DNA from 2 places in the Simplicispira sedimenti genome. Region 1 is predicted to be linked to the other one. Evidence: riboswitches for the same ligand, from Rfam matches in the RefSeq annotation. Region 1 holds a riboswitch; the other holds the start of a gene.
What was found. A riboswitch is a leader RNA that binds a small molecule or an ion and turns the genes downstream of it on or off. The one in region 1 is predicted to bind glycine.
Positions count from the first base shown of each region.

Region 1 (4,595 bases):
GTTCTTGGAGGCGATCGCCTTGAGCTCGGCCAGCGCGGCGTTCTCGGTGGCCGGGGCCGGCAGGTCCATGGCCTGGCCGCGCGCGATGGAGCGCGGCACGATGCCGTCGATGAGGGCGCGGCGCGAGGCCTCGCCGATCACCGACAGCATGTGCGCTTCGTCGGCCGCGTCGATGCCGATGTGGCGGGGCAGGAACTCGGTGGTGTTTTCGAGTGCGGACAAGGGCAGGGCGGCGGGCATCTGCATGGCGGAACCAGTCTGGAGTGCTATTGAAATAGGAGCTGCTTGCGCCCGAATTCAGGCGGATTCAAATATTTTTGTATCTGAATGCGCCTGAATGCGTGCGCTGGCTGCTATGGTTTTTAAAGCCGGTGCGCTCAGGCGCTGGCAGAGAAGCTCGAATACGCGGTCTCGTCCATCAGGCCGTCGAGCTGGGCGGGCTCGGACAGCTTGACCTTGAAGAACCAGCCCGCGCCCAGCGGGTCGGAGTTGGCCAGCGACGGGTCGGCGCGCAGTGCCTCGTTCACTTCCACCACCTCGCCCGAAACGGGCATGTACACATCGGCAGCAGCCTTCACGGACTCGACCACACCGGCCACGTCGCCCTGGGCAAACGTGGTGCCCACGGCGGGCAAGTCCACGAACACCACGTCACCCAGGGCGTCCTGGGCGTGCAGCGTGATGCCGACCACGGCAGCGTTGGCATCAGCGGCGTTGATCCACTCGTGGTCTTTGGAATATTTGATGGTCATGGGAAAAGCTCCTGAAAGATGAAGGGAATCCGGAATGTAGCCTGCGCCAGGGGCGTTAGCCGCGGTAGTAGCGCGTGGGCACGAAGGGGGTGGCGCAGACCTCCATGGGCACGGCCTTGCTGCGCACGATGGCGTTGACGCGCGTGCCAACGGCGGCATGCTGGGCGTCCACATAGGCCAGGGCAATGGGTTTGTCGAAGCTCGGGCCGAGCAGGCCGCTGGTGACCTCGCCGATCTTCTGGCCGCCTTCGCTCTGCAGTTCGGTGTGCTCGCGCACGGGCACGCGCTCCAGGGCCACGAGGCCGACACGCTTGCGTGCCACGCTGGCGGGGTTGTCGAGCTGGGCCAGCACCTTGTCGGCACCGGGGAAGCCGCCGGCGCGCGCGCCGCCGGTGCGGCGCACCTTTTGCATGGCCCAGTTCAGCGCGGCCTCCACGGGCGTGGTGGTGGTGTCGATGTCGTTGCCGTAGAGGCACAGGCCGGCCTCCAGGCGCAGCGAGTTGCGTGCGCCCAGCCCGATGGGCTTGACCTCCGGTTGGGCCAGCAGCGCGCGCGCCAGGGTGTCGGCCTGCGCGGCGGGCACGGAGATCTCGAAGCCGTCTTCGCCGGTGTAGCCGCTGCGCGTAACGAAGCAGTCGCAGCCCGCGATCGTGAACTGGCCGCCGGTCATGAACACCAGCTTTTCCACGCCGGGCGCCAGGCGTGCCAGGGCCGTGGCGGCCTGCGGGCCCTGCAGGGCGAGCAGGGCATGGTCGGGCAGCGGAACCACCTGGCAGCGCTGGCCGATGCGCGCCTGGATGTGGGCGATGTCGCCCACCTTGCAGGCGCCGTTGACGATGACGAACAGCTCGTCCTGCGCCATGCGGAAGAACATCAGGTCGTCGATGATGCCGCCCTCGTCGTTCAGCAGCAGGCCGTAGCGCTGTTTGCCCACGGGCAGGTCGATCACGTCCACGGGCATCAGGCTTTCAAATGCGGCGGCGGCATCGGGGCCGACCAGGCGCAGCTGGCCCATGTGCGACACATCGAACAGGCCTGCGGCCTGGCGGGTGTGCAGGTGCTCGGCCATGAGCCCTGCGGGGTACTGCACGGGCATGGAGTAACCGGCGAACGGCACCATGCGGGCGCCCAGTTCGATGTGCAGCGCGTTGAGGGGCGTGGTGAGCAGGGGGGCGGCGGCAGGTGCGGACATAAGAACTCCAGGGCAAATGGGGGCCGTGGCACCAATGCCACGGGATTTGCCCTGCTGTCCGCTTTACCTGAGAGATTCACCGCTGCGCCCTGGCTGGCCCGCGCGGCTTGCTCCTTCGGTGGGTGGCCTGTGCGTTGCGCGCGGCCACCTCTCTCCAGCAAGGGAACGCCCGCATCCCTGCGGGCGGTTGCCAGTCCTTTTGCCTGAGCGTTCGGCGGGTGCCTGCGCCTTCGGCGGTGCTGCTCGCGGGTGGCGGAGCACTCTCTCCTGACGAAGGCGCGATTCTACCTGCAATGCCCGCCGCACCGCAGGGATTTTTGTCTGCGTCGGCCCCGGTGCAGGCCCCCAAAAGCAAGCGCCCCGACTGGCGGTAACCAGCCGGGGCCTTGGCATTTCATGCGTTCCGGTAAGAGCGCCTTGATGCAGCAAAGTATGCCAGGGGGTTGGCAGGCAAATTTGCTTTGTTTCCAGTAAATAGCCTTTGTTACAGCAAAATTTGCTCTCATGGCGTTGTGTGCAGAATAATCCGTGGCATGGACCGACTCGACAAAAAAATCCTCGCCGTACTGCAGGCCAACGCCCGCGCCAGCCTGCAAGAGATTGGCCAGGCCGTGGGCCTGAGCCCATCGCCCTGCTGGAGCCGCATCAAGAAGATGGAGGAGTCCGGGGTGATCGAGGGCTACACCGTGCGCCTCAACCCCCAGGCGCTGGATCTGGCCGACACCGTGCTGGTGCAGGTCACGCTCGACAGCCATTCCGACAACACGCTGGAGAAATTCGGCGAAACGCTGGCCAGCATTCCCGAGGTGATCGAGGCGCACCTGGTGTCGGGCGACTACGACTATCTGCTGCGTGTGGTGGTCAAGGACACGCGCGACTATGAGCGCCTGCTGCGCGAGAAGCTCTACAAGATCAAGGGCATTCGCCACAGCCGTTCCAGCTTTGTGCTGCGCACGCTGAAAAAAGCGGATCTGCCGTTGTCCGCTGTTTGAAATTCCAATAAAAAGGGCCTGCAACGCAGGCCCCTTCAGCGCGAAGCGCTATGGTTTTTGATTACATGCCCGAGTAATTCGGCCCCCCGCCCCCCTCGGGCGTGACCCACACGATGTTCTGCGTCGGGTCCTTGATGTCGCAGGTCTTGCAGTGCACGCAGTTCTGCGCGTTGATCTGCAGGCGCTTGTCGCTGCCTTCGCCCACAAACTCGTACACCCCGGCCGGGCAGTAGCGTGCCTCGGGGCCTGCGTATTGGGCCAGGTTGATCTTCACCGGCACGCTGGCGTCCTTGAGCGTCAGGTGCGCCGGTTGGTTCTCTTCGTGGTTGGTGTTGCTGATGAACACGCTGCTCAAGCGGTCGAAGGTCAGCTTGCCGTCGGGCTTGGGGTACTCGATGGGCTTGCACTCGCTGGCGGGCTTGAGGTACTGGTGGTCGGCCTTGTCACGGTGCAGCGTCCAGGGCATGTGCCCGCGCAGCACGAACTGCTCGAAGCCGTTCATCAGCGTGGCGGTGGTCAGGCCGTACTTGAACCAGTTCTTGAAATTGCGGTCCTTGTTCAGCTCGGTGTAGAGCCAGCTTTCCTCGAAGGCCTTGGGGTAGGCGCTGAGTTCGTCGTGCTGGCGCCCAGCCGTGACGGCCTCGTAGGCGGCTTCGCCTGCGAGCATGCCGGTCTTGATGGCAGCGTGGCTGCCCTTGATGCGGCTGACATTGAGGTAGCCCGCGTCGCAGCCGATGAGCGCGCCGCCGGGGAACACGGTCTTGGGCAGGGAGTTCAGGCCGCTGGCGTTGATGGCGCGCGCGCCATAGGACAGGCGCTTGGCGGTGACTTCGCCCTGCTCGTTCTCGAAGTAGTAGCGGATGTTGGGGTGGGTCTTCCAGCGCTGGAATTCCTCGAACGGGCTCAGGTAGGGGTTGGTGTAGCCCAGGCCGGTGACGAAGCCCACGGCCACCTTGTTGCCTTCCAGGTGGTACAGGAAGGCGCCGCCGTAGGTGTCGTTCTCCATGGGCCAGCCGGCGGTGTGCATCACAAAGCCGGGCTGGTGTTTCTTGGGGTCGATTTCCCACAGTTCCTTGATGCCGATGCCAAAGCTCTGCGGGTCGCGCCCTGCGTCGAGCTGGTACTTGGCGATGACTTGTTTGCCCAGGTGGCCGCGTGCGCCTTCGGCAAAGATGGTGTATTTGCCCAGCAGTTCCATGCCGAGCTGGAAGTTGTCGGTGGGCTCGCCGTCCTTGCCGATGCCCATATTGCCGGTGGCCACGCCCTTGACGGAACCGTCATCGTTGTAGAGCACTTCGGCGGCGGTGAAGCCGGGGAAGATTTCCACGCCCAGGGCCTCGGCCTGTTCGCCCAGCCACTTGGTGACCGCGCCCAGGCTGACGATGTAGTTGCCGTGGTTGTGCGCAAACGGCGGCAGGAACATGTTGGGCACGCGAAAGGCCGAGCGCTCGCTCAAAAAGCTGTAGGCGTCGTCGGTGACGGGCTGGTTCAGGGGGGCGCCTTTTTCCTTCCAGTCGGGGATGAGTTCGGTCAGCGCCTTGGGGTCCATGATGGCGCCCGAGAGGATGTGCGCGCCGGGCTCCGAGCCTTTTTCCAGCACCACGACCGAGACGTCCTGGCCGCGCTCTGCTGCCAGTTGCTTGATGCGGATCGCTGTGG
Region 1 covers NZ_JAKVIJ010000016.1:4,180-8,774, forward strand. The annotation lists gene gcvP (aminomethyl-transferring glycine dehydrogenase) at 1-246, opposite strand, end outside; gene gcvH (glycine cleavage system protein GcvH) at 378-752, opposite strand; gene gcvT (glycine cleavage system aminomethyltransferase GcvT) at 808-1,944, opposite strand; glycine riboswitch at 1,989-2,112, opposite strand; glycine riboswitch at 2,126-2,224, opposite strand; gene MJ602_RS15195 (Lrp/AsnC family transcriptional regulator) at 2,478-2,936, shown strand; gene MJ602_RS15200 (electron transfer flavoprotein-ubiquinone oxidoreductase) at 2,998-4,595, opposite strand, start outside.

Region 2 (4,595 bases), on a different contig from region 1:
CAAGATCGACCAGTCTTTCGTGCGCGACATCAGCGTCGATGCCGAGGACAAGGCCCTGGTCAGCGCCATCATCCACATGGCGTCCAGCCTGGGGCTGCAAACGATTGCCGAAGGCGTGGAGACCGAGGACCAGCGGCGTTTCCTGCAGGCGCAGGGCTGCGATGAAATCCAGGGCTACCTCTGCAGTCGCCCGCTGCCCGCCGCGGAGTGCGAACGCTTCTTGCGCACCCAACTGCGCCTGCCTTCCGCCGCAGCCACGACCATGGGGTGAGTGGCTGAACGGCGGCGTGCGGCGCTGCGGGATCAGACCGCAGGCAGCAACCGGGGCTGGGGCGTTTGCGGCATGCCGGTGAAGGCGAAATCCACCTCGGGCACGCGACCGCTCACGATGTCGGCCAGCGCCTTGCCCGAGCCGCAGGAATGCGTCCAGCCCAGCGTGCCGTGCCCGGTGTTGAGGAACAGGTTGGGCAGCTGGGTGCGGCCGATCAGTGGCACATTGCTGGGCGTGGCAGGGCGCAGGCCGGTCCAGAACTCGGCCCGCGTGGTATCGCCCGCGCCGGGGAAGAGCTGCTCGACGCGGCGCACGATGGCCTCGCAGCGTACCTGGTTCAGGTTGCGGTCGTAACCGTTGAGTTCGGCCGTGCCGGCAATGCGCAGGCGGTCGCCTTGTGCGCTGGTGTAGCGCGAGAACACCAGCTTGTACTCGTCGTCCGTCAGGCTCACCTGGTGCGCCAGGCGCGCATCCTTCACCGGCAGCGTGACCGAATAGCCCTTGGCCGGGTAGATGGGCAGGCGGATGCCCAGCGGCTGGGCCAACAGCGGGCTGAACGAGCCCATGGCGAGCACATAGGCGTCGCCGCGCATGCGCTCAAAGCGCCCCTCGGCGTTGGTCAGCTCCACATGGTCGATTTCGCCGCCCGCCGTGCGCAGCGCCGTGATGTGCGCGCCCATCTGGAAACGCACGCCGGCCTGCTTGCAGAGCTTGGCCAGCTCGCGCACGAACAGGTTGGCATCGCCCGATTCGTCCTCGGCCGTGTAGGTGGCCCCCGCCAGTTGCGGGCGGATGTGGCGCAGCGCAGGTTCGATGCGCACCGCCTCGTCGGCGCTGATGACCTGGCGCTCGCAGCCCAGCTGGCGCATCTGTTCGGCCGGGCCGAGCGCGCCGTCGAATTCCTTGGGGTCGGTATAGAAATGCAGGATGCCCTGCGTGCGCTGGTCGTACTGGATGCCGGTGTCGCGGCGCAACTGCTGCAGCGCGCTGCGGCTGTAGGTGCCCAGGCTGACGATCTGCCGGATGTTGTGGCGCGTGCGCTCGGGCGTGCAGTTGCGCAGGAAGGACAGCCCCCAGAGCCACTGGCGCATATCGGCACGCAGGCGGAACAGCAGAGGTGCGTCCTCCTGGCCCAGCCACTGCAGCACCTTGAGCGGTGCGCTCGGGTTGGCCCAGGGCTCGGCGTGGCTGACCGAGATCTGGCCGCCGTTGGCGAAACTGGTTTCCGCGCCCGGCGTGGCCTGGCGGTCGATGACGGTCACTTCGTGACCCTGTTGCTGGAGGTAGTAGGCCGAGGTCACGCCGAGCAAGCCGGCGCCGAGGACGATCACGCGCATTTTGAGAGCCTTTTAAGGTTCTGGCGCTTGTCAGGCGTGCGCGAGCAGCTATATTTTTGATAGCGTGCAGTTGGCGCGTCTGCCAAGCTGCCGCTCCCCCTGTCCTTGTTACCTGAGAGATTCACGCCGTGCCAACGCGGCACGGGGCTTGCTCCTTCGGTGCGCCACGGCTGTGGCGGCTCTCCAGACGGCTTTGATGATGGTGCAGTACGGAACCTGAGCGTGTATGGGAGTTTGCGCCTTCGGTGAGGCGGCATGGGCCGCCTGCTCTCCTGCATGGGCCATTCTAGGCGCGCGTGCTGGCTAATGCATCACAACAGATGCTTATGGGGCATCGGCCGCGCGCGTCGCGCAAGGCGTCAGTTGCGGTAGGGATTGCCCGGCTGCCGATCGTAGCGGTTGGGCACGCCATCGCGGTCCCGGTCGCCACGGGGATGGCCTCGGCCCCGGCCGTCGGGTGTCGGGTCGTGGCGGTTGGAGATGCCGTCGCCATCGCGGTCGCGGTCATAGCGGTTCGGCACGCCATCGCGATCCCTGTCACCGCGGGGGCGGCCTCGGCCATCGGGCGTCGGGTCATGGCGGTTGGAAATACCGTCGCCATCACGGTCCCGATCCCGATGGTCGGGTACACCGTCGCGGTCACGGTCCGCGTAGGGGCGGTGGGGCATGGGGCGGCCATCGGGCGTCGGGTCGTAGCGGTTGGGGATGCCGTCATGGTCGCGATCCCAGCCGCCCGGTTGCATGTGCCACTGGCCGCCGCGTTCCACCCACTCGGGCGCACGGTAGCGGTAGCCGGGGCGTGCCTTGATCCAATAGCCTTCTACCCACACATGATGGTGGCCGCGCCACTCCCAGTGGCCGGGCACCCAGACCATGTTGCGTCGGGGGGGCGGCATTACCTCGTAGCGCGGTGGCGGCGGGGCCGTCTGGATGACGATGGTGGCCGTGGTGCGGGCCTGCGCGGGGGCCGTGAATGCGCAAAGCGCCAGCAGGGCGATGGATGCCGCGGCGAGGGTGGTGCGTGCCATGGGGGTCTCCTCACAAGTGATTCCTTGCGGAACCGGAAGCTCTATCGTGCGGGAATTGCGTAAAGCCAATGTAGCTGTCCGGCGAAGAGTTGTGTAGGCATGTTTCCCGAAACGCTATTGGGCGGCGTTGCCGTGATATTTCGCACACAGCGTCAGCGCCAGCCCACCAGGGCACTGACCACCAGCAAGGCACACCAGGCCGGGTGCCTGCCCTTGGTGGCGAAGCCCACCAGCAGCGCGCAGGCCGGAAGGGCGAGCGTAGTGGTGTGGGCGACCCATGCCGCAAGATCCTGCTCCCAGGGGCCGCTCCCCAGGCGCCAGAGCAGTGCGCTCAGGGCCCAGCCCAGCACGGTCACCAGATGCCAGGAAGCCCACAGGATGCGCACCTGCCGCTCGCGCAAAACCGGGTACCCGGCCGTGGGAACAAGCCCGTGTGTGCGCAGCGTGCGAAAGACCAGGACTTCGCCAAGCACGGAATGGATCAGGCCGACCAGGGCGAGGCCTGCGGCTGCCAGGAGGAGCGGGTTGTTCATGGCAAGGAGCTTTCAATGGCGGTTTCAGGAATACCAGCGGCGCGGGTGTGCACCCGTGCCCCGAGCCGGGTGAGCAGGTGCATCAGGCCCATCCACATGCGATCGAACGCGGGCATCTCGCCCGGCACCTGCGCCAGATGGCGCCCCAGCACGCGCTGGTGCTCCGGGGGCGTGATGGGGGGCGGCTGCTTGGTGCTGAAATCGAAGACGGCCTGGGTGAAGGGCTCCAGCTGCCAGGCCTGCATGTCGGCCAAGGCCGGGGCCAGCTCGGCGCTGTAGGTTGCCAGTGCCAGGTCGGGCCCGGCCAGCCCCAGCGCCTGGTAGGCCTGCAGCACCAGGGCGTCACGCTGCGGGTCGGCGGCGGGGCGCAGCAGCGCCGACCAGGCGCGTGTCATCTGTGTCCGAAAGCCTTCCGAGAGCTCCCGCGTGCAGCCGAAGTCGAGCACGCCCACCGTGCCATCGGCGGCGAACAGGAAGTTGCCGGGGTGCGGGTCGGCATGCACCCGGCCGAGCCCGAAGATGCAGTGCATGAACCAGTCCCACAGGTGCTGGCCGGCCCGGTCGCGCAGCGCCTGCTGCGGCTGCGTGGCCAGCCAGGCGTCCAGGTGCAGCCCCGGCAGGTACTGCTGCGTGAGCACCTGGGCCCTGGTGTGCGACAGGAGGGGCCGCGCCATCGCCACGCCGGGCAGCGCGGCATGTTCGGCGAACCATTGCAGTTGCTCGGCCTCCTGCAGGTAGTCCACCTCGCGCAGCAGCGTGGCCTCGATCTCGTCCATCACGCTGTCCATCACCGGATCGGTGGGCAACGGCAGATCGGTGTGGGCCAGTGCACGCAGTGCCGCGCGCGCCAGTTGCATGTCGCTGGCGATGGTGGCGGCGATGCCGGGGTACTGCACCTTCACGGCCACCAGGCCCTCGCCAGGCAACTGTGCGCGGTGCACCTGGCCCAGGCTGGCGGCGGCGAAGGCAGTGGGCTCGAACTGCGCGAACAGCGCCTCGGGCTCCTGCCCGAAGGCCTGGCGGAACACCCGACCCACCAGGGCGCGGTTGAGCGGCAGCGCCTGGTGCTGGGCGCGTGCCAGCTCGTGGCGCACACCCTCGGGCAGCAGCGTGGGGTGCATGCTCAGCAACTGCGACACCTTGAGCGCCGTGCCGCGCAACTGCCCCAGCGCACCAAAGAGGATGCGGCCCACGGCGGCCTCGTGCTCGGCCTGCGCCTGGGGCGACGGCGTGCGCAGGCGCTGGCCCAGGCGGGCGGCGCCAATGCGTGCCGCCGCCACGCCCGTGATGGCGCCGCGCGCCAGCCGGCTGGTGCGCGGCGCGTCAGCGCTGTCCATGGTCTGCCAGCCGCTGCAGCATGGCCCGCACGATGCGGCGATGGAAGGGCGTGACGACCGCCATGTAGGCCTGCCCCAGCGCGTTGTGG
Region 2 covers NZ_JAKVIJ010000006.1:78,678-83,272, reverse strand. The annotation lists gene MJ602_RS08345 (EAL domain-containing protein) at 1-271, shown strand, start outside; gene MJ602_RS08340 (D-amino acid dehydrogenase) at 304-1,608, opposite strand; glycine riboswitch at 1,698-1,805, opposite strand; gene MJ602_RS08335 (YXWGXW repeat-containing protein) at 1,968-2,636, opposite strand; gene MJ602_RS08330 (hypothetical protein) at 2,789-3,169, opposite strand; gene MJ602_RS08325 (ABC1 kinase family protein) at 3,166-4,506, opposite strand; gene MJ602_RS08320 (DUF2867 domain-containing protein) at 4,493-4,595, opposite strand, start outside.
Region 2: it holds a riboswitch for glycine, as region 1 does, so the genes downstream of both, MJ602_RS08340 (D-amino acid dehydrogenase) here and gcvT (glycine cleavage system aminomethyltransferase GcvT) in region 1, are expected to answer to the same signal.